One region of the Rhizobium sp. R693 genome, then DNA from elsewhere that is predicted to be linked to it. Evidence: predicted binding sites of a transcription regulator. Region 1 holds the regulator's gene; each other region holds the start of a gene.
What was found. Region 1 encodes LexA, which represses DNA repair genes until DNA is damaged. Its sites were predicted from a motif close to TGTTCNNNNTGTGTTCNG; they were not measured.
Positions count from the first base shown of each region.

Region 2: the regulator LexA is predicted to act here: its motif matches at 1,954-1,971, upstream of ATY79_RS07610 (UvrD-helicase domain-containing protein).
Region 3: the regulator LexA is predicted to act here: its motif matches at 4,091-4,108, upstream of ATY79_RS07910 (ribonuclease).

Region 1 is NZ_LOKY01000003.1:151,980-159,381, forward strand. It holds gene gltA (citrate synthase) at 1-733, opposite strand, end outside; gene ATY79_RS31270 (ComEC/Rec2 family competence protein) at 1,800-2,468, shown strand; gene ATY79_RS31275 (hypothetical protein) at 2,659-2,952, shown strand; gene lexA (transcriptional repressor LexA) at 2,933-3,649, opposite strand; gene ATY79_RS04890 (VOC family protein) at 3,849-4,733, shown strand; gene kdsA (3-deoxy-8-phosphooctulonate synthase) at 4,730-5,575, shown strand; gene ATY79_RS04900 (methyl-accepting chemotaxis protein) at 5,600-7,402, opposite strand, start outside.
Region 2 is NZ_LOKY01000006.1:35,226-42,627, reverse strand. It holds gene ATY79_RS07610 (UvrD-helicase domain-containing protein) at 1-1,911, opposite strand, end outside; gene ATY79_RS07605 (efflux RND transporter periplasmic adaptor subunit) at 2,308-3,474, shown strand; gene ATY79_RS07600 (efflux RND transporter permease subunit) at 3,471-6,623, shown strand; gene ATY79_RS07595 (flagellin) at 6,873-7,402, shown strand, end outside.
Region 3 is NZ_LOKY01000006.1:102,197-109,598, forward strand. It holds gene metF (methylenetetrahydrofolate reductase [NAD(P)H]) at 1-323, opposite strand, end outside; gene ATY79_RS07900 (metalloregulator ArsR/SmtB family transcription factor) at 328-1,350, opposite strand; gene ettA (energy-dependent translational throttle protein EttA) at 1,516-3,165, opposite strand; gene ATY79_RS07910 (ribonuclease) at 3,343-4,077, opposite strand; gene ATY79_RS07915 (alpha/beta hydrolase) at 4,235-5,164, shown strand; gene ATY79_RS07920 (DMT family transporter) at 5,181-6,137, shown strand; gene ATY79_RS07925 (CaiB/BaiF CoA-transferase family protein) at 6,156-7,358, shown strand; gene ATY79_RS07930 (thiamine pyrophosphate-binding protein) at 7,355-7,402, shown strand, end outside.

The sequences.
Region 1 (7,402 bases):
AAGAGCCTGCGAGGCGGACGGTCGAGGTCGACGCGTTCTGCTCGTGGTCGGCGTGCAGGATGAAGATGCGGTCCATCGCGCGCGACAGCACCGGATTGACCACATACTCCTCGCAGGGAACTGCAAAGCACATGCGCAGGAAGTTCGAGGCGTAGTCGAGGTCGTTCTTCGGGTAAACGAAGGGCTGGCCAATGTGGTACTTGTAGGCCATGGCGGCCAGCGTCGGCATCTTGGCGATCATACGCAGGCTTGCGACCATACGCTGATGCGGATCCGTGATGTCGGTGGAGTCATGGTAGAAGGCCGACAGCGCGCCGACACAGCCGCACATGACAGCCATCGGATGCGCATCGCGGCGGAAGCCCGTGAAGAACCGGCTCATCTGCTCATGCACCATCGTATGATGCGTGACGCGATAGTCGAAATCCTTCTTCTGGGCTGCGGTCGGCAGTTCGCCGTAGAGAAGCAGATAGCAGACTTCGAGGAAGTCGCCGTGCTCGGCGAGTTGCTCGATCGGATAGCCGCGATGCAGAAGCACACCGGCGTCGCCGTCGATGTAGGTGATTTTCGATTCACAGGATGCGGTCGAGGTGAAACCAGGATCGTACGTGAAGGAAGCCGTGTTCTTGTACAGGGCGCCGATATCGATGACGTCAGGACCGATCGTGCCGCTCTTGACAGCGAGATCGACTGATTTGTCACCGATTTTCAGTGTTGCGCTTTGTTCCGTCATTCTGATCCTCCAAACTGGCGGTTGGCGCCATAAAAGCGCCATAGGTTAAGCGTCGTCGACGATAGCTATATGATCGCGCGCCTAATGCCAAGTTACCGCGGCGCCATTTTGTGCATCGCAGTATCAACTTTTGGGCACTGCTGCGATGAGCGCCGCGCATAGCAGAAGCTGATGATTATCCTTGGCTTTTCTCACTTCCGATTTTCCTTCAGATTTCAATCGATTATCCTTGCTTAGAAGCCATCGAGCTTGCATTCTGGTTGTAGGGGCGGCTGTTTTTGGGCGCAATGCATGCCGGGGTTGAAGCCATTCAAGGTGAGGGAGGTCGCACCCGGCGCGGATGCGTTTGAGCGCGCGGAAGAACCTTCTTTTCTTGTTCCGCAAGCTACTCCGGAATGCCGCTCATTTTCCGCACTCAATCGTTCTTGCCGTGGCCAACTCGGATTATGACTGCGACGGACTGTTGCTCCGCGTGGCTTCGACACGCCGCAGCAACGGAAATGGAACATGGGCGGTTCTTCCTGTTTTCGCCGGTCTTCCTGGGGGCAGGCGCGGTGCTCTGGTTCGAACTTGAAAGCGACCTGCCGGAGCTACGGATGGTGGCCTGGTTTGCGGCATTCGCCCTTGTCGTGCTGGCGGCAGGGCGAGGACGCCGACTTGTCCGAAATGCCCCATTGGGGGGCTTGCTCTGCGTCGCGGGATGTTCGCGGGCCAGTTCGAAACTTGGAGCGACCGTTATACTGGACACAGCCGTGACGACCACAACTACGGGGCGCGTCGAGCGCCGCGAGGGGGACGGCCGTGGCCGGTGGCGCTACATCCTCGCCGTCTCATCGACGCAGTCACCCGAGATAAGGCGGCCACCTGAGCGGGTTTCCGTCGTCGCGCGGGCAGGCGGAACCAATCGGCATCGGTGCGTGGTTGACGGGTCGCGCGCGGCTGACGCCGCCTGCCGGACCCGCGCCCCCCGAGATCAACGATTTTGCTTTCAGCGCCTATTTCGACGGGATCGGCGCGAACGGATTTGCTCCTGTCTCCGTCCGAGGCGCTGGGACCGAGCTTCCAGATGTCATTTGCAGCGACGCTCGCCCTTGTCGCCGGTTACGCGATCTGGTCGAAGAGAAGCGCGCGCGAACACCCTCTGCTGCAGGTCGCCGCAGTGAAGCCCATCGTTTTTGTCGCTCGCTTCTTTGGGGGCATCTTGCTGACCTCGATGATCGGCGGCTTCTCGACGGCGCTCTTTGCCGTCGAGCACTTCCACCGGCTCAGCGCTTACGGACTACCCGCAAATCTCATGGCCATGCCGGTGATCTCTTTTGTGGTAATGCCAATGGGGATGTTCGCGATGTTGCTGACGCCGTTTGGCCTCGATGTTATTCCCTGGAAAATCGCGGGCTTCGGGCTCGACATCGTGATCGCCATTGCCAAGACGGTCTCGGGCTGGGGTGGCAACGTCGATATGGGACGATTGCCGGGTTGGTACTTTCCTGTGGCGGTCGCGGGCTTCCTCTCGCTTGCCCCTCTGCGAACCAAGCTCCGCTATCTCGGCGCTGCCGTGATCGCGTTGGCGCCATTGTGGCATTGGCGCCGTCCAGACCGCCCCCGCGAAATTGTCATGGCCGAGGACGGCAGCATTTGTCGCGATTGTCAAAGGGCAGGTCCTTGCAATCCAATCGACCCCATCCGCCTGACTTCGTCTTCGATCAATGGCGAAGGGCGCTCGCGGCGGAGTTAAGCCAGCCACCGCAACTATTGGAAGGCGTCGGCCCTGTTCGTCAGCGGAGAAGTAAAGGGGAAGCTCCACGGCTCTCAGCAACGGAATTGCGTAACGCTCGCAACGCGCTACGTCAGGCTGCGACGGGCGCTGGGAACCGCTTCGTCTGCCTGAAAGGCGCCTGGTGCACTGCCCCGCATGCGGCTACATCGTGACAATCGTCGAAAATCTCGCTTATTTCGGCACTGCCTGTGATACAGCTGATATCGTCGTAACGCCCGCTCGCCTGCGGGCGACGGCATGCCGGTCGGGCGCGCTTCTGTTCACCGGCGAAACCCTGCGTCATTCGGGCGCTGCTGAGATAAGGATAGATGACCAGGGTGTACCCGTGGTAACGACGGCCTACACCACACTTGACCGCCCTTGGATGCGGCATCGGGCATACAACTGGCGGAGCGGCACCTTCGACGGTGAGCCGCCTGTCTTCAATGATAACGGCGAATGAGGCCGACGAGCTTGCCCTGAACCTTGACACGGTCAGGCCCGAAAATACGCGTTTCATAAGCCGGGTTCGCGGCCTCAAGCGCAATGGAAGCGCCTTTGCGGCGGAAGCGCTTAAGGGTTGCTTCCTCGTCATCGACAAGTGCGACAACGATGTCGCCGGCATTTGCAGTGCTGGCGTTGCGGATGATCACCGTGTCGCCATCAAAGATGCCGGCTTCGATCATCGAGTCGCCCTTGACCTCAAGCGCATAGTGTTCGCCCGGGCCAAGCATGTCGGCTGGAACAGTGATGTCGTGGGTAATGTTCTGGATTGCCGAAATCGGCACGCCCGCGGCGATCCGTCCCATGACTGGCACGGAGGCGGAATTGCCGTTGTCGGCTTGTGCAGCCGGCTTCGGCGGCGCGACCGGCTGTGGCTTTCCGAGGCTGCCTTCGATGACGCTCGGCGAAAAGCCGCGGCGGGGCTGCAAGCTCGGATTGTAGGCTTCAGGAAGCTTGATGACCTCCAGGGCGCGGGCTCGATTCGGCAGTCGACGAATGAAACCACGTTCTTCCAGAGCAGTAATTAGCCGGTGGATGCCGGACTTCGACGCGAGGTCCAAGGCGTCTTTCATTTCGTCAAAAGACGGGGGGACACCGGACTCCTTCATTCGTTCGTGAATGAAGAGAAGAAGCTCCTGTTGCTTGCGCGTCAGCATCGAAGTTGAACCCCAGAGTCGTGAAACAAAGCCAGAACAGACACTATATGTTCCATATGTGTTCCGCAAGTACCTAAATTTTCGTAAAACTTGCCTGCAACTTGTTCAGTTTTTGCGTTGCTTTTGAGCGAAAGCGCAGAAGGGGGTTGCATTGTTCCCTTGCCCGGCGCACATCTTCGCAAATTCCCGGGAGTTTGCCATGAGCGAAGCACATCCGCTGGACCACATCGTGCTGCCGGTCTCCAATATTGTACTTGCCCGCGAGCGTCTCGGAAAACTCGGATTCACCGTCGCGCCCGATGCCCGGCATCCTTTTGGAACCGAGAACGCCTGCATATTCTTCGCCGACGAAACTTACCTGGAGCCGCTCGCGGTCGCCAGCGCAGAACCGTATGAGGCGTCAGCGAAGAAAGGCAATGTCTTTACCGCGCGTGACCGCGCTTTTCGGTTTCGATGCGGGGATGATGGGTTCTCCGCGGCGGTCTTCGCGACCGCCGATGCCGACCGCGACCATGCCAGATTCCTTGCCGAAAAGATCAACGGTGGCGAGATGCTGCAGTTCGAGCGACCGATGAGACTGCCCGACGGTTCTCAGGCAACCGCCGCGTTCAAGCTCGCGTTCGCGGTCGATCTGCGAGCTCCGGACTTTTTCTTTTTCACATGCCAACGCGTCAATCCGCTGCCGTCTGATCGAAGGACGCTGCAAACCCATGTGAACGGCGTCAAAGGAATCGCGGAGATCATTCTTGGCGCGCGGGACCCAAAGGCTTTTGCACCATTTGTGCGCGCCGCGGCGCACAGCCTCACGGTGACTAACGAGGCCTTTGGCGCGAGTGTTACAACTCCGAACGCCAAAGTGAGCGTTCTCTCTCCAGATGGATTGGATGCCTACTTCGACATTCCCGCACCCTCAAACGATCGCGGCCTGCGTGGCGTCGCCATTGTTTTCACGGTCAGTGATCTCGCCGTGACAGAAGCGCATTTGGCTGCTAACGGGATGACCTACACGCGCAAGAACAATCGAATTCTGGTGAAGGCGGCGCCCGGGCAGGGTGCGCTCTTCGCCTTCGAGGAGAAACGATGAGCCAGACAAATTCCGAAGTCGTGGTTGGCCAAGGCGCCGACCGTGTCACCTTTTCGAATATCGGCAGGCTGTCGCTGATTGCCGGCCCGTGTCAAATGGAGAGCCGTGACCATGCATTCATGGTCGCGGGCGTGCTTAAGGAACTCTGCGACAAGCTTGGTCTTGGTCTCGTTTATAAGTCGTCCTTCGACAAAGCCAACCGGACGTCGCTCTCGGCCCAGCGAGGCATCGGCCTTGAAAAGGCTCTGGAGGTCTTTTCCGATCTTAAGAAGGAATACGGTTTTCCTGTTCTGACTGACATCCATACGGAAGAGCAGTGCGCCGAGGTGGCAACCGTCGTCGACATCCTGCAGATTCCTGCCTTCCTCAGCCGCCAGACGGACCTGCTCGTGGCTGCCGCCAAAACCGGCCGAGCCATCAACGTCAAGAAGGGGCAGTTCCTGGCGCCTTGGGACATGAAGAATGTCCTCAACAAGCTGAACTCGACAGGCAACCCGAATATTCTCCTGTGCGAGCGCGGGGCCTCCTTCGGCTACAACACGCTCGTATCGGACATGCGTTCGCTGCCAATCATGGCGGCGATGGGCGCTCCGGTTGTTTTCGATGCGACGCATTCAGTCCAGCAACCGGGCGGGCAAGGCGGTTCCAGCGGTGGTCAGCGCGAGTTTGTCGAAACTCTCGCGCGCGCTGCCGTTGCAGTCGGCGTCGCAGGTGTATTCGTCGAGACACACGAAGATCCGGACAACGCGCCGTCTGATGGCCCGAACATGGTATACCTCAAGGATATGCCGCGGCTGCTGGAAAAACTCCTCGCCTTCGACGCGATTGCCAAACTGGCTTGAAGGGCGAGCGGAGGATGCTCGCCATCAGCTGGCGAGCGCGATCCTTTGGTTTGAAGAGTATCCCGATGCCGCGGCCCTCGTTGCATTCTCGAGGACGAAGCGGGAGAGCAGGTGATTGAGGTGTGCTGTCTCGTCGCCAAGCTCGCGGCAGGCCGCACTCGTTTCCTCGGCCATCGCTGCGTTCTGTTGCGTGACGCTGTCCATGGTGTTGACCGCGGCGTTGACTTCGACGAGGGCGGTCGTCTGTTCGGAAGAGGAACGCACGATCGCCTCTATCAGCGCCGTCACCTTCAGGACCTGCTGATCGATATGGTTTAGGGCTTCGCCGGTGCGGTTGACCAAGGCAACGCCGGTCGAAACCTGACCGGAAGAGGTCTCGATCAACTGTTTGATTTCCTTCGCCAGATTGGCAGAGCGGCCCGCCAGATCGCGCACCTCCTGTGCCACGACGGCAAAGCCCTTGCCGGCCTCACCTGCACGGGCGGCTTCCACCCCGGCATTGAGCGCAAGCAGGTTGGTCTGGAAGGCGATTTCATCGATGACATTGATGATCGCGCCAATCTGCGCGGACGACGTTTCGATCTTCTCCATCGCAGCCACCGCCTCGTGTACGACGGTTGCCGAATAGCTGGCGCTTTCCTTGGTCGCCGTCATCATCGCATTCGCTTCATTCGCGCGTTCCGACGAGTTCTTGACGGTCACGGTGATTTGGTCGAGCGCGGAAGCGGCCTGTTCGAGCGAGGCTGCTTGATGTTCCGTTCGCCGCGCCAGATCTTCAGTGCTTGATGAAATTTCGCCGGAGCCGATCTTTACCGCATTCGTCGCGATTGCAATGTCCTTCATCGCGCCGGAAAGCGTGCGGACGCTCGAGTTGAACTGTTCGCGAAGCTTCTCGTAGGCTGACTCGAAGGGCTCGCTGAGCTGTACGGTGAGATCGCCACCGGAGAGGCGTTCCAAGCCACGGCCGAGGTCCACGATCACGCGCTCGCGCGCGGCCTCCTCGTCTGCCTTGACGGCGGCATGCGCCGCATCGCGCAGCGTTTGAGCTTGGCGCTCGGCGTCCTGGCGCTGGCGGATGTTGTTTCGCTCTTGAGCAGATTCGCGGAAGACGGTGACGGCGCGTGCCATCTCGCCGATCTCGTCGGCGCGGCCGCTGAAGGGTACATCCTTCGAATAGTCACCGCCGGCAAGGACCGTCATGTAATCACGCATCGCCGACAGCGGCACGATGGCGCGCCGGCGGAAGACATAAAGGCCGCCAAGAAGCAGGCAAAGCGAGACGGCAGCAGATGCAAACGTGATCGTCGAGAGGAGGTGTGTCTGCTCGGCAGCGTCCTTTTCGGCCTGGGCCGAGAAGGCGTTCGCCATATCGACCAGTTCGTTGACTGCCTTTTCGTGGACATGGAAATTAGTCGCGAGTTTCTCGAAAGCAGTCCGGATAACGGCGGTGTCGTTGTTGAGAATGGCAGGGGCAAGTTCGTCCTGCATCACCTTCCAGAACAAATCGCCTTTGACGAGGACATCGTTCAGCAGTTTTTCCTTGAGGTCGGCGCTGAGCGCCGTCGCCTGCCAATATTTACGGCGGTCCTCATAAGCGGGAATCAGGACACTTTGGATGCGGTCGATGTTCTTCCGAGCAACCTCCGGGCGCTGTACCGCTTCGAGCGCGAGCATGTAGGACTCAACGACGTAGAGGGGCGGCGGCAAAATATCGGCTACGAGATCCTTCCCATAGACGATCTGCTTGTACATCTCGCCGTTCACGCGCAACTTGTTGAAGGCATAATTCTGTATGCCGATTGAAGCGACAAGCCCCGCGGTGACGAC
Region 2 (7,402 bases), on a different contig from region 1:
GCCGCTTTCGTCGAGCGAACGTTGGTGCGGGAACAGGCCTTCCTCCCAGCCGGGCAGGAAGACAGTATCGAACTCCAGGCCCTTGGCGGAATGCAGCGTCATGATCGAGACGGCGTCGAGATTTTCGTTCTGCTCGGCGTCCATGACCAGCGCGACGTGCTCGAGAAAGCCGCGTATCGACTCGAAGCTCTCCATCGAGCGGATCAGTTCCTTCAGGTTTTCGAGGCGGGTCGGCGCATCCGCCGACTTGTCGTTCTTCCACATGTCGGTGTAGCCCGACTCCTCGAGAATCTGCTCGGCGAGTTCGGTATGCGCCGTGTTTTCCAGCATTTCCTGCCAGCGGCGGAAGGATTGTATAACGTCGAAGAGGGCCTTGCGCGCCTTCGGCTTCAGCTCGTCCGTCTCGATCATGTCGGCCGCAGCCGCCAGCATCGGAATGTCGCGGGCGCGGGCATAGTCGTGAAGCGCGCGCACGGTCGTATCGCCGAGACCGCGTTTCGGGGTGTTGATAATGCGCTCGAAGGCTAGGTCGTCGGCAGGCTGCGCGACGAGGCGGAAATACGCCATGGCGTCGCGGATTTCGAGGCGTTCGTAGAAGCGGGGGCCGCCGATGACGCGATAATTGAGGCCGAGGGTTACGAAGCGGTCTTCGAACTCGCGCATCTGGAATGAGGCGCGGACCAGAATCGCCATGTCGTTCAGCAGATGCCGCTTGCCGCTGTCATCGCCGCGTTGAAGCTGCTCGATTTCCTCGCCGATGGCGCGGGCTTCCTCCTCGGAATCCCATGAGGCATGCACCTGGACCTTGATGTCTTCAGGATCTCTGCGGTCGGTGAAGAGGGTCTTGCCGAGGCGGCCCTCGTTGTGGGCGATCAGATGGCCTGCGGCACCAAGAATATGTGCCGTTGACCGGTAGTTACGCTCCAGCTTGATAACCTTGGCGCCCGGGAAATCCTTCTCGAAGCGGAGGATGTTGTCCACCTCGGCGCCGCGCCATCCATAGATCGATTGATCGTCGTCGCCGACGCAGCAGACGTTTTGCGGCTCGCCCTTGGGGCGCTGCGCAAGCAGCCGCAGCCACATGTATTGGGCGGTGTTGGTGTCCTGGTACTCGTCGACGAGAATGTAGCGGAAGCGGCCGTGATATTCCTTGAGAAGATCCGGGTTCCTGCGGAAAATCGCGATCGGGTGCATAAGGAGATCGCCGAAATCGCAGGCGTTCAGCGTCGAGAGCCGTTGCTGATAGGCGAAGTAGAGTTCGCGGCCCTTGCCGTTGGCGAAGGCGCGGGCGTCGCCTTCCGGAATGTCCCCCGGGGCGAGGCCCTTGTTCTTCCAGGTGTCGATCATGCCGGCAAACTGCTTGGCGGGCCAGCGTTTGTCATCGAGGCCTTCCGCCTGGATGAGCTGCTTGATCAAGCGGACGACGTCGTCGGTGTCGAGGATCGTGAAATCGGAGCGCAGGCCGACGAGTTCGGCATGGCGGCGCAGAAGCTTGACGCCGATCGAGTGAAATGTGCCGAGCCAGGGCATGCCCTCGACAGCGCCGCCGACGAGCACGGCGATACGTTCCTTCATCTCGCGCGCAGCCTTGTTGGTGAAGGTCACGGCGAGGATCTGCGAGGGGAATGCACGGCCGGTGTTCAGGATATGGGCGATGCGGGTGGTCAGGACGCGTGTCTTGCCCGTACCCGCGCCGGCGAGCACGAGAACCGGGCCTTCCAGCGTTTCGACGGCTTCGGTCTGTTCCGGATTCAGGCCAGAAAGATAATCGGGGCGCTTACCGCCATCGCGAGCGGCCATGGCGCGGGCGGCGAGCCCTCCGGTAGCGGGAGCGGCAGGGGCCGGCTGCTTGCGCGGCGGCCCGCCCGGCTCTTCATCGAAGAAAGGGATATCGTCGAAACTATTGCTCATGGCGCGTAATGTAGTGATTCGGGTTGGAAAGACCAGAAAAGATGTTCTGCTTTCATTCCCGTTCGGGTCGCGGTCCTCAGTCTATGTCAGCTATGCAAGAGCGCTGGATTGCGGGAATTGCTTGCGCATGCCGCTGGAGCGAGCGCCATCGTCGCTACGGGTCAGAAAACAAAACCGCTATTTGACCTTGAAGGCGAACTCTACAACACGGATGCAAGCGGCTGGGAGATGCGTCGGTGGTAACTCAGTCTTGAATTACAATTCAGTAATCAAGGGTCAATTCGCTTGCCGGTGATCAGCAAAGGGACAATATTGTCGCAGACGTGCGGCAATTTGTCCTGCGAACGCCTCTTTCGATAGACCCTGGACCAGCCTCGAGTCCCTCTGGAGACGTGAATGCCATTTTGGAAGCAGTTTATAATCTGCCTTGTCGTGATTGCGGCCGGCTCTGCCGGATGGGTCTACTTTGTGCCGGGTGCTGGAGAGACGCTACGCAAGGCCGGTTTCGCTGAGGTTTCCAAGCTGGCGCCCGGGACGGCGGCGCCGCAGCCTGCGGCTAACGCAGAGGGACAATCAAGGCGCCGCAGCGGCGGGGCCCATGCGCCCGTTCTGGTCGCCACACAAGCCGTTGTTCGTGGCATCGTCAATGATCGGCTGAGCGCCATCGGCACGGGTGACGCCATTCACTCCGTCGTGGTGATGCCGCAGGCGAGCGGCACGATCCGCGAGATCCTGATCAAGTCGGGTGACAAGATCACCAAGGGTCAGGTGCTGGCAAAGCTCGATAGCGAAGAGCAGGTCATCGCCCGCGGGCAGGCGGACGTTGCGCTGAAGAGCGCTATCGAAAAGTCCAGCCTCTACCACAACATCAAATCCAGCGTGTCGCGGATGGACGTCTTCGATGCCGAGATCGCGGAGCAGGGTGCGCGGCTGCAACTGCAGGCCGCCGAGCTCAATCTTGAGCGCCGCAGCATCGTTGCGCCGATCGATGGCATCGTCGGTATCATTCCAGTCAATGTTGGCGATAACGTCTCGACGACCACACCGGTCGCGACCCTCGACGACCGGACTGAAATTCTTGTTGACTATTGGGTGCCGGAGCGCTTCGCCAACACGATCACGGTCGGCCAGCCGGTCGAGGCAACATCGGTCGCTCGGCCTGGTCGCGTTTTCTCGGGCGGGGTCGAAGCGATCGACAATCGCATTGACGCCGCCAGCCGCACGATGCGCGTGCGGGCCCGCATCGACAACGCATCGGACGAACTGCGCGCAGGCATGTCGTTCAACGTCGGGATGAAGTTTGGGGGCGACCAGTATCCGGCAGTCGATCCGCTCTCGGTGCAGTGGGATTCTCAAGGGGCCTTTGTCTGGCGGGTTGTCGACGGCAAGTCCGGCAAGGTGCGCGTCAGCATAGTGCAGCGCAACCCCGACTACATTCTCGTCAAGGCCGATCTGAAGGACGGCGACGCGATCGTTACCGAAGGCCTGCAGCGCGTCCGTGAAGGCGGTGCAGTGCGGGTTGCCAACGAAGTCGCGTCGAACTCGGAGCCTGCCACGCAATGAACGTGATCGAGATGCAGGACAAGCCGGCTTCCGGCAAGCAGACCTTTACCGCGCTGTTCGTCCGGCGCCCGATCCTGGCGCTGGTCTTCAATACCCTCATGATCGTCGCCGGCCTTGCGGCCTATGCCGGGATCGAAGTGCGTGAACTGCCTGATGTCGACCGGCCTGTCGTGACGGTTCGCACCATGTTCGACGGTGCCTCTCCACAGACGATCGACCAGGAACTGACGAAGGTGATCGAGGGCGCGGCCGCCCGTGTCAGTGGCCTCAAGTCTATTTCGTCCAGCTCTCAGTTCGGCCAGAGCCGCGTGACACTCGAATTTTCCGACTCGGTCGATCTCGCCGTTGCGGCGAACGATGTGCGCGACGCCATCGGTCGTATCGCCGATCGTCTGCCTGAGGAGGCGGATGCACCGCAGATCGTCAAGGCGGATTCCGATTCTCAACCGATTATGCGTCTTGCCGTCACCTCGTCCAAACTCAACATGGACGATCTGACCCTTCTCGTCGAAAACCAGGTCATCGATCGGCTTGCTTCGGTCGACGGGGTTGCCGATGTCGAAACCTACGGCGACCAGGAGAAGGTCTTCCGTGTCGACGTCAACCAGAGCGAACTGGCCAGTCGCGGGCTGACGGTTGGCGATCTGACGAAGGCGCTTTCCAGCGCTGCACTCGACGTGCCGGCCGGATCGCTGAAGAGCCCGACGCAGACGATCGTTGTGCGTGCGATGGCAAGCCTGCAGACGCCGGAGGATTTCTCCAACGTCATCCTGCAGAACCACGTGCGTCTCGGCGATGTGGCGAATGTTACCCTCGGACCACGCGACGGGCAGACTGCGCTGCGCTCCAACGGCGTTCCCGGCATCGGCCTCGGCATCATCCGCCAGGCACAATCGAATACGCTGAATATCTCGAACGGCATCAAGGACGCCGTCGCTGAGCTTTCAAAAACGCTTCCCGAGGGCACACGGATCGCCATCACCAGCGATGACGCCGTCTTCATCCAGGGCGCGATTCATGAAGTGGTGCTGGCGCTGATTCTGGCCGCCGTCATCGTCACCGGCGTCATCTATCTCTTTCTGAGGGACTGGCGCGCGACGATTATCCCTGCCATCAGTATGCCGGTTGCACTGATCGGAACGCTGGCAGCGGTCTATCTCGTCGGCTTCTCGATCAACATCCTGACGCTACTCGCGATCGTACTGGCGACGGGTCTCGTGGTGGACGACGCGATCGTCGTCCTCGAAAACATCGTGCGCCGCCGCTCGGAAGGCATGGGGCCACGGGCGGCTGCTGTGCTTGGCACGCGCGAGGTGTTCTTTGCTGTCATCGCCACGACCGCGACGCTTGCCGCGGTCTTCATTCCGCTGTCCTTCCTGCCGGGGCAGGTGGGCGGCCTGTTTCGCGAGTTCGGCTTCGTGCTGGCTTTCTCGGTTGGTCTCTCATCGATCGTCGCCTTGACCTTATGTCCGATGCTGGCGTCGCGAATATTGACGAAGGAAATGCTCGAGGATCACGGTATCCTCGGTCGTTTCGGAACCTGGTTCGCGAATGCTTACCGTTGGTCGCTCCATGCCTGCCTGAATGCACCACTCGTGGTCATCGTTGCATCCATGCTTTTCGCGGGAGCAGCTGTTCTCGCGTTCCAGACAGTTCGCAGCGAACTGACGCCTAACGAAGACCGCGCCCTCGTGATGATGCGCCTGACGACGCCGCAAGGCTCCAGTCTCGAATATACCCGCGACAAGATGCAACGGGTCGAAGAGTATCTCCAACCGCTCGTCGACAGCGGCGATATCAGCAACGTCTTTTCGATCTCAGGGCAGGGCGGGCAGGTCAATAGCGGCTTCATGGTACTGACACTGGCGCCATGGGGTGAACGCCAACGCACGCAGGCGGAGATTGTTACCGACATCAACCAGGCGGCGGCAAAGGTCCCGGCGCTGCGCGGCAATGCGATCCAGTCGAACAGCCTGCGCATTCGCGGCGCCGGCAATGGATTGCAGATGGCGCTTGTCGGCAACGACCACGAGGCGCTGACTGTCGCGGCCGCTCGGTTGGTGCAGGTCCTCGACGCGACGGGCCACTATGACACGCCGCGACTGACCAACGAGCCGACACAGGCTCAGGTGTCGGTGACGATCGACCGCGAGCGCGCGTCCGATCTCGGCATCGACATCACGGGTCTTTCAACGGCGATGCAGTCGCTTTTGGAGGGCCGGTCGGTCGTCGATGTTTTTGTCAAGGGGGAAGCCTATCCCGTGCTGCTCACCTCGAATACCCGACCGCTCGACGATCCGACTGATCTCGAGAACGTGTTCCTGAAGACGGGCGACGGCAAGATCGTTCCGATGTCGGTGATCGCATCGCTGACGGAAGGCTCGGTCGCGCCGCAGCTGAACCGCGAACAGCAGCTTGCGTCGGTGGCGATCACAGCCGGTTTGAAGAACGGCCTCTCGCTGGGAGACGCGGTCAAGGAAGTGACCGAGATATCCAAGTCGGTCCTGCCCGCGGGCGCCCGTCTCGTCCCACTAGCCGAGGCGGCAACGCTGGAGGAGAATTCGAGTGGCATGGCGCTGACCTTCGGTTTTGCCATCGTCATCATCTTCCTGGTTCTGGCCGCGCAGTTCGAAAGCGTCCTGTCGTCGGTCATCATCATGTCGACGGTACCACTCGGGCTCGCATGCGCTGTATTCGCGCTTGTTATCACCGGGTCGAGCCTGAATATCTATAGCCAGATCGGTCTTGTTCTGCTTGTCGGCGTGATGGCGAAGAACGGCATTCTTATTGTCGAATTCGCCAACCAGCTACGCGATCGTGGCGAGGAAGTACGCACGGCGATCGAGAAGGCGTGTGCGCTGCGTCTACGCCCTGTGATGATGACGATGATCGCGACCATCCTCGGGGGCGTCCCGCTGGTCTTTGCGCACGGGGCCGGCGCGGAGGCGCGTATCGCACTCGGCTGGGTCATCGTCGGGGGGCTCGGCTTTGCGACACTTGTGACGCTCTACATCACGCCGGTCGCCTACCTGCTGATTGCCCGCTTCGCGAAGCCGCATGCTCACGAGGAAGAACGCCTCCACGAAGAAATGGCGCATGCCTCGCGCGCCCCGGCACCAAAGGCGGGCCGACTGCAAGCGGCGGAGTAAAGCCGCCCGCTGCCCTGGCGGGCAAAGGCTGCGACTTATAGTTTATGAAAACTTGTAGGATTGGATGAATTTACTCTGAACTTTAGATGTTTTTTAAGCATGGGCAGCAATCATTCCAACTGAAGCCGATAGGTCCTCCAGCGTTTTCAGAGGACCGCCTTGGTGCCTCGTTCAGGCGCTCCCGGACAATGATCGTTCGCGGTACGGTTCGCTTGTATCAGTGTATTGTTGTGTTCGGAGTACAGTACCTTGAGCATTTATCGGCGCACTTCGGTGGATGCCGCGCTATATGTTTTGCGTGACATCGGTCGCGATATGACCAAGACCCAGAGGCAGGTCTCTACTGGCCTCAGAGTGGAAAAAGCATCCGACAATGGCGCCTACTGGGCGATAAGTTCGACGTTGAAAACCGATCAGAAAGCCCAGTCGGCCATTGGCGATGCCCTTGGCCTCGCGGCTGCCACCATGGGCACAGCTTACAACGCGGTCGACAGCGCGATCGATCTCGTCAGCGAGATCAAGGCGAAGCTGGTCGCAGCGACCGAGTCCGGCGTCGACAAGGACAAGATCAACACTGACATCACCCAGCTGAAAGATCAGCTGCGATCGGTTGCGCAGTCGGCAGAGTTCAATGGCGACAACTGGGTTGCGATCGACGATTCTGCCGATCCATCAAAGCCGAGGCAGATCCCGTCTTCCTTCATCCGCTATCCCGACGGAACGGTGAAGGTCGACATGCTAAGCTACGAGGCCGATCTAGCGCCGGTGGGTGCGACTAC
Region 3 (7,402 bases), on a different contig from region 1:
TCGCCGCGAAGCGCTACGAAATGCTTCACGCCAACCTTGCGGAAGGTCTCGATGACGCCGTGCGTTTCGTCCTTCGTCGCTCCAACGCAGGTAAGATGCGACGCCGTGGCAAGCGGGGTTTCGGCAATGAAACGCGAGACCGTTGCCAGCGTTGGCGCCTTGGTGGTGCCACCGGCACCGTAAGTCACCGATACGAAGTCCGGGTTCCAGTCCTGCAACTCGCTGACCGTATTCCACAGCTGACCTTCCATCTCTTCCGACTTCGGCGGAAAAAACTCGAAGGAAATGCCGATCTTGCGGCGCGCGTCGCTGTTCAAAGCCATATGATTATCTCCCGGCAAGTATGGGTTCGGCACCTTCACTCGCTGAGGAGGCCATAAGGCGCCGAGGGTCGCGCGCAAGCCAGACAGTGACAGTGAGCCCCTGCCCGCTTTGATGACCCGGATGAAGATCGACGACCTGCTCGACATCCAGCCCAGCCTTGCGCAGCCAGTCGGATATCGACTGATGCGAGAAGCCGAGGCGAACGTGCGCATGCTCGTCACGAAGGTATTCCAGCCCATGCGGCGCCAGATCGATGATAACCAGCCGTCCGCCTGGCCGCAGCATGCGCGCTGCCTCACCGATCGCGATCTCGGGCTGATCGAAGAAGTGCAGCACCTGGTGTATCGTCACCACGTCAAAATCCTGGGCCTCAAACGGCAGATTCAGAATATCGGCGTGACGAACAGATGCCTTGGTGATTCCTGATTTATCGAGATTGGCGCGCGCCACGCTCAACATATCGCGGCTGGCATCCACACCGATCGCCCGGCGATAAAGGCCGGACAGCAGTTCAAGGATCCGCCCGGTTCCGGTGCCAAGATCGAGAAGCGAGTCAATCGGCTGGCTCCCAAGCATCCGAATGACGGCGGCATCGACCTCTTCGTCAGCGGCATGCAGACGGCGAAGCTCGTCCCACTCGGCGGCGTTGCGACTAAAATAGGCCTGCGCGCGCTCAGCCCGTTGACGCTTCACTGCAGCCAGGCGCTCGCTGTCACGCAGGATCACAGGATCATTCTCGGATGCATGCGCGAGCAGGCCGCGCACGAACGTCGCTGCCTTGCCATCCTGCCGGAGCCGGAAATAGGCCCATGCGCCCTCCTGGTAGCGATCGATGAGATCCGCTTCGCCCAGCAGCTTCAGGTGACGAGAGATACGAGGTTGGGACTGGCCGAGGATTTCGGTAAGATCAGTAACCGTCAGGTCGCCGGCAGCCAACAGAGCCAACAGCCGCAGACGCGTCGGTTCGCCGGCCGCCCTGAGGACGTCCACCAACGCATCCAATCCAAGTCTGATAGGCTCACCCATACCCGATCCAATCAACATATAAAGATATCTTTATGTGATTTGAACAAGCGTGGCAAGCTGGAATTCCATCCGTTCACGAAATTAGCTGCTCGGATCGCGACATCGGTGCGCGCAAAAAAGCCCCGGCGAACCGGGGCTTTTAGATCTTGGAGCGATTTAAAGCGATCAGCGCGTCAGACGCTTGTAAGTTACCCGATGCGGGTTGATCGAGTCGACACCGAGACGGCGCATCTTGTCCTTTTCGTAGTCTTCGAAGTTGCCTTCGAACCATTCGACATGGCTGTCGCCTTCAAAGGCGAGGATGTGCGTCGCCAGACGGTCGAGGAACATGCGATCGTGGCTGATAATAACAGCGCAACCAGCGAAGTTCTCGAGCGCGTCCTCGAGTGCCGCCAGCGTTTCCGTGTCGAGATCGTTGGTCGGTTCGTCGAGCAGGATGACGTTGCCGCCGGCCTTTAGCATCTTGGCGAGGTGAACGCGGTTGCGCTGACCGCCGGAAAGCGTGCCGACCTTCTGCTGCTGGTCACCACCCTTGAAGTTGAAAGCACCGCAATAGGCACGGCTGTTCACTTCATGCTTACCGAGCTTGATGATGTCATTGCCGCCGGAGATTTCTTCCCAGACGGTCTTGTTGCCGTCGAGGGCGTCACGGCTCTGGTCTACATAGCCAAGATTGACAGTCTCACCGATACGGATTTCGCCGTTGTCGGGCTTTTCCTGGCCGGTGATCATGCGGAACAGCGTCGTCTTGCCGGCGCCGTTCGGACCGATGACGCCGACAATGCCACCGGGCGGCAGCTTGAAGGTCAGGTTCTCGATCAGCATTGTATCGCCGTAACCCTTGGTAAGGTTCTCAGCCTCGATGACCACCTGGCCAAGACGCTCGCCGACGGGAATGACGATCTGCGCGTCGCCGGGACGACGATCGGCGGCGGCTGCCACCAGCTCGTCGTAGGCACGAATACGGGCTTTCGACTTCGCCTGACGGGCCTTCGGGCTGGAGGCAATCCACTCCTGTTCGCGCGACAACGCCTTCTGGCGGGAGGCTTCTTCGCGGCCTTCCTGCTGCATGCGCTTGGCCTTCGCCTGCAGGTAGGCCGAGTAATTGCCCTCGTAGGGAATACCACGGCCGCGGTCGAGCTCAAGGATCCAGCCGGTGACGTTGTCAAGGAAGTAGCGGTCGTGGGTGATCATCAGCACGGCACCCGGATATTCGCGCAGGTGCTTTTCGAGCCAGGCGATCGTCTCGGCGTCGAGATGGTTGGTCGGCTCGTCGAGCAGCAGCAAGTCCGGCTGCGCCAGCAGCAGACGGCAGAGCGCCACACGGCGCTTCTCACCACCCGAGAGTTTTTCGACCGAGGAGTCGCCGGGCGGGCAGCGCAGGGCGTCCATCGCCATTTCGACCTGGCTTTCGAGGTCCCAGAGATTCTGGCTATCGATGATATCCTGGAGCTTGGCGCCCTCTTCCGCCGTCTCGTCGGAATAGTTCATCATCAGCTCGTTATAGCGGTCGAGGATCGCCTTTTTCGGAGCAACGCCTTCCATGACGTTTTCAAGAACGGTCTTGGAATTGTCGAGTTGCGGCTCCTGAGCGAGATAGCCGAGCGTAGCACCTTCGGCGAGCCAAGCCTCCCCCGTATATTCCTTGTCGAGACCGGCCATAATACGCAGCACGGTCGACTTACCGGCACCGTTCGGGCCGAGGATACCGATCTTGGCATCCGGATAGAAAGAAAGGTGGATATTCTCCAGCACCTTCTTGTTGCCGTACGCCTTGTTGAGGCCGGCCATATGGTAGATGAACTGACGTGCCATTGATTGCTCGCTCCGCGGGGGAATTTAAGTTTTGCCGCTATGTAGGCGAATTGAGACCAAGGAGCAACGCGCGGCGGCCAAAAACTAGACGCCTTTGTAACCGTCGTCGAGAACGGGACCTAGTCCACTGCTCTGCAGCAGACAGGCCCACGCTTTGGCTTTCCGTGAGCGGCAAGATCAAAACCCTGCCGCGTCCACGACACCCTCATTGCAGCCGAACGACGTCCGCCCTGCTCCTTGGATGAGGTCGCGCAGGCTTGTTTCGCCATTCGATGTCGCGTCTTCCGAAAGGCCAATCGTGAGTTCACTGATGACACGGTTTCCACCGGCACGCCGGCAACTCATTTTGACGCGATCTCCGGCGCCAGTCCCAAAACTTTTATCAAATGCGGCCTTGATCGCCTCCGCCGTCAGCGGCTTGCCGACATTGGTCGCGAACAAATCGCGGACCGCCGAGGTATTGAGTTCGTCGATCAGCCGGACTGACGTGGCGAAATAGTCGTCGGCACTCAGCGTGGTGCACGTGCCGTGTTTGATCCATTCATGCCGTTCCAAGCCGGATTGCGTTCCGGGCATGGCCTTCTCGAGCGCGGCCGTGGTCGCGGCGGAAAGCTCTACCTCCGGCAGTCTCTTCCAGTCGCCGTCCTTGTCCGCGGCGCGCACGTCGCCGGAGACGTCGCAATAGTCCTTGCGCATCGGCCAGAGCCCATGCAGCGAGAAATTGGTTGCATCGAACCTGTCCTTGGTCTGGTTGCTGCATTCCGGTTTGCGCTGGTTGGTTTCACAAAATGCGGGTTGCCAACTGGCCGCCAGAATGAAGCGCGTTCTTCCCGCGGCATCCTCGGCTCCTGCAGCGCCCGCGGTGATGATCGCAATCAGGAATACAGCCATGCGCAGAAATGGATTGCTCATCTTCATCCCCACAAAGAACAATTCATGAACAGGAAATCACGCCAAGTTCGTTTTCACAACCCTCAATCCGTAGGGTGCGAATATCCCGTCGCATAAATATTTGGACGTGTTGCATTTTCTGGGTGATCTGATCTTCTCCCGCCAACGGGAGGATCTGATGTTTGCAGATACGCAACGCCTTGAAACGGCGAACGCCTCGCTTGGTTTTCATCACGAACCGGCACAATTCGAGGCACGCGGAATTATCCTTGTCGCTCATGGACTGGCCGAGCATTCCAAACGCTACGCCCGTTTCGCGGCAGCGATGGCGGCTCGCGGCTACCATGTCTTTGCCTTCGATCACCGTGGACATGGAGAAACGACTGCGCCGGATGCGCCGATCGGGCGTTTTGCCCGCAGGGACGGTATCCGGCAGGTGATCGACGATGTCGGCTCTGTCCGTGAACATGCGGCAAAGCGGTATCCCGGCCTGCCAGTCATCCTATTCGGGCATTCGATGGGAGGTCTCATCGCGCTTAACGCTGCGGTCACCCACCCCGAGAAATATGACGCCGTCGCCGTCTGGAATTCGAATTTCAACCCGGGCATCTCCGGGCGAGCCGCGCAGGCGATCCTGTTGGCCGAACGAGCCCTGAAAGGCTCCGATGTTCCGAGCGGTATCTTGCCGAAGCTCACCTTCGGCACTTGGGGAAAGTCCATTGCCAATCGTAGAACGGAGTTTGACTGGTTAAGTCGCGACCCGGTCGAGGTTGACAAATATATCGCCGACCCGCTGTGCGGCTTCGATGCCTCGGTGTCCCTCTGGCTCGATATCTTCGAACTGACGTTTCGCGCACCACAAACGCCGCATCTGGACCGGCTGCCGAAGCAGATACCCATCCACCTTGTAGGAGGCGGGCAGGATCCGGCAACAGATGGCGGAAAAGCGGTGATCTGGCTTTCAAACCATTTGAAAGCGCATGGCTTCTCCCGTATCACGACACAGATATATCAGGACATGCGCCACGAAACGCTGAATGAAATTGGAGCGGACGCGGCCATCACCGCATTCGCCGACTGGTGCGACGAAGCGATCGCAAGATCCTGAACTGAAGGATTTCGCGATGAGCCATGGTATTTCTTCCCGTCCCGCCTCCACTTCGGAGGTTTCGACCGGCATTCTCCTGATGTTCCTGTCGGTGCTCGTATCGCCGATCATCGACATCTTCTCCAAGCTCGCGATCGCCACGATTCCTGCGGCAGAGATCACAGCCGCCCGCTTTGTCGTGCAAGCGCTGTGCATGTTGCCGATCGTCATCTGGCGCGGAAGCTGGAAAACCTTCTCCTGGCGGGCGAACATCTTTCACGCCATCCGCGGCGCCATCATAACCGTCTCCATGATCTCCTTTGTCACGACACTGAAGTACATGCCGGTCGCCGACGCCATCGCGATCTTCTTCGTCGAACCGATCATATTGACGATCTTGAGTAGTATCTTCCTCAAGGAGACGATCGGTTGGCGCCGCTACACGGCCTGCGGCGTCGGATTCTTCGGCGCGATGCTGATCATTCAGCCAAGCTTCCAGGAGGTGGGCTACGTCGCGCTCCTGCCTGTGGTCAGCGCGTTCTGCATCGCCATATTCGCCTTGATGACCCGCGTGCTGTCGCACCGGGAAGATCCGTGGGCGATGCAGCTTCAGATGGGCGTCTGGGGTTTGCTGTTCTGCGCCATCCTGCTCGCACTCGGTAGCGGCACGGGCTCTGACGTCTTTGATGCGGTGATGCCGGATGGCCGCGGCTACCTCTACCTGCTCGGCGTCGGTGTCACGGCGGCCATTGCCGGCATCTTCGGCGTCTATGCCTACCGTGCGGCACCCGCCTCGATATTGGCACCCCTGCAGTATTTCGAGATTGTGTCGGCGACCATCTTCGCCTGGCTTGTATTCGGCGACTTCCCGGATGCGCTCAAGTGGCTCGGCATCCTGATCATTATCGCATCGGGCTTGTACATCATTTGGCGCGAGCGACGCTTTGCATCGAAGCCGGTATCCGATACACCTCAATCGGCCCTGGCGCCCTGATCTGCTCGTGGGAGGAACATGACGGACAATCAGCCCCAAAAGCCGCCTCTGTCTGGCATACGCGTGATCGAGCTTGCGCGGGTGCTCGCGGGTCCATGGGCGGGCCAGATGCTGGCCGATCTCGGCGCCGACGTGATAAAGGTCGAAAACCCGGAGGGAGGCGATGACACCCGGCACTGGGGACCGCCCTTTGTCGAGGGTGCCGACGGCGAAAACCTCTCCGCCGCCTACTACCATGCCGCTAATCGCGGCAAGCGTTCAATTACTGCCGATCTGAAGCGCGAAGAGGATCAGGAACTGGTCCGCCGTCTTATCGCCACAGCCGATGTCGTCATCGAGAACTTCAAGCTCGGCGGGCTTGTCAAATACGGTCTCGATTACGAGAGCCTGAAGAAAATCAACCCCAAGCTTGTCTATTGCTCGATCACGGGCTTCGGCCAGAACGGTCCCTATGCCAGCCTCGCGGGCTACGATTATATCGTTCAGGGCATGTCCGGCTTCATGTCGATTACCGGCGAACCCGACGGGCAGCCGATGAAAGCAGGCGTTGCGATCGCCGATATCTTTACCGGCATTTATGCGGTCGCAGCCATCGAGGCCGCGCTTATCCACACACAGAGGACGGGTGAAGGGCAGTTGGTCGATATGGCACTGCTCGATGTACAATCGGCCGTACTCGCCAACCAGAACATGAACTATCTGGTCTCCGGTCGGGCGCCCACGCGGCTTGGGAATGCGCATCCGAATATTTCCCCCTATGAAGTGGTGCCGGCCACCGATGGTTATCTGATCCTCGCGGTTGGCAATGACGGCCAGTTCCGCCGCCTGTGTGTGATCCTCGGCCTCGAGGGCATTGCCGACGACCCCCGCTTTTTGACGAACAAGGCGCGCGTCGCGAACCGTGACGAGCTCCGCAGGCTCGTTTCCACCGAAACGCTGAAATGGCAGAAGACCGACCTGTTGCGGGCCTGCGAGGCGGACGCGGTTCCTGCCGGCGCGATCAACACCATCGAGGAAATGTTTGCGGATCCACAAATTCAGGCGCGTGGGTTGCGGGTAGATCTCGCCGACGCAAAGGGCACCGTCATTCCCGGCGTCAGGACGCCGGTCGTGCTATCGCGGACGCCCTTGCGCTACGAGCGTCCGAGCCCGAGGCTGGGGGAACATCAGGAGGAAGTTCTGGCGGAGCTCGCCGAACTTGAGAGGAAAAGACCATCATGAAAAAGACTGGCGGGGAACTGATTGTCGAGGCCTTGAAAGCGAAT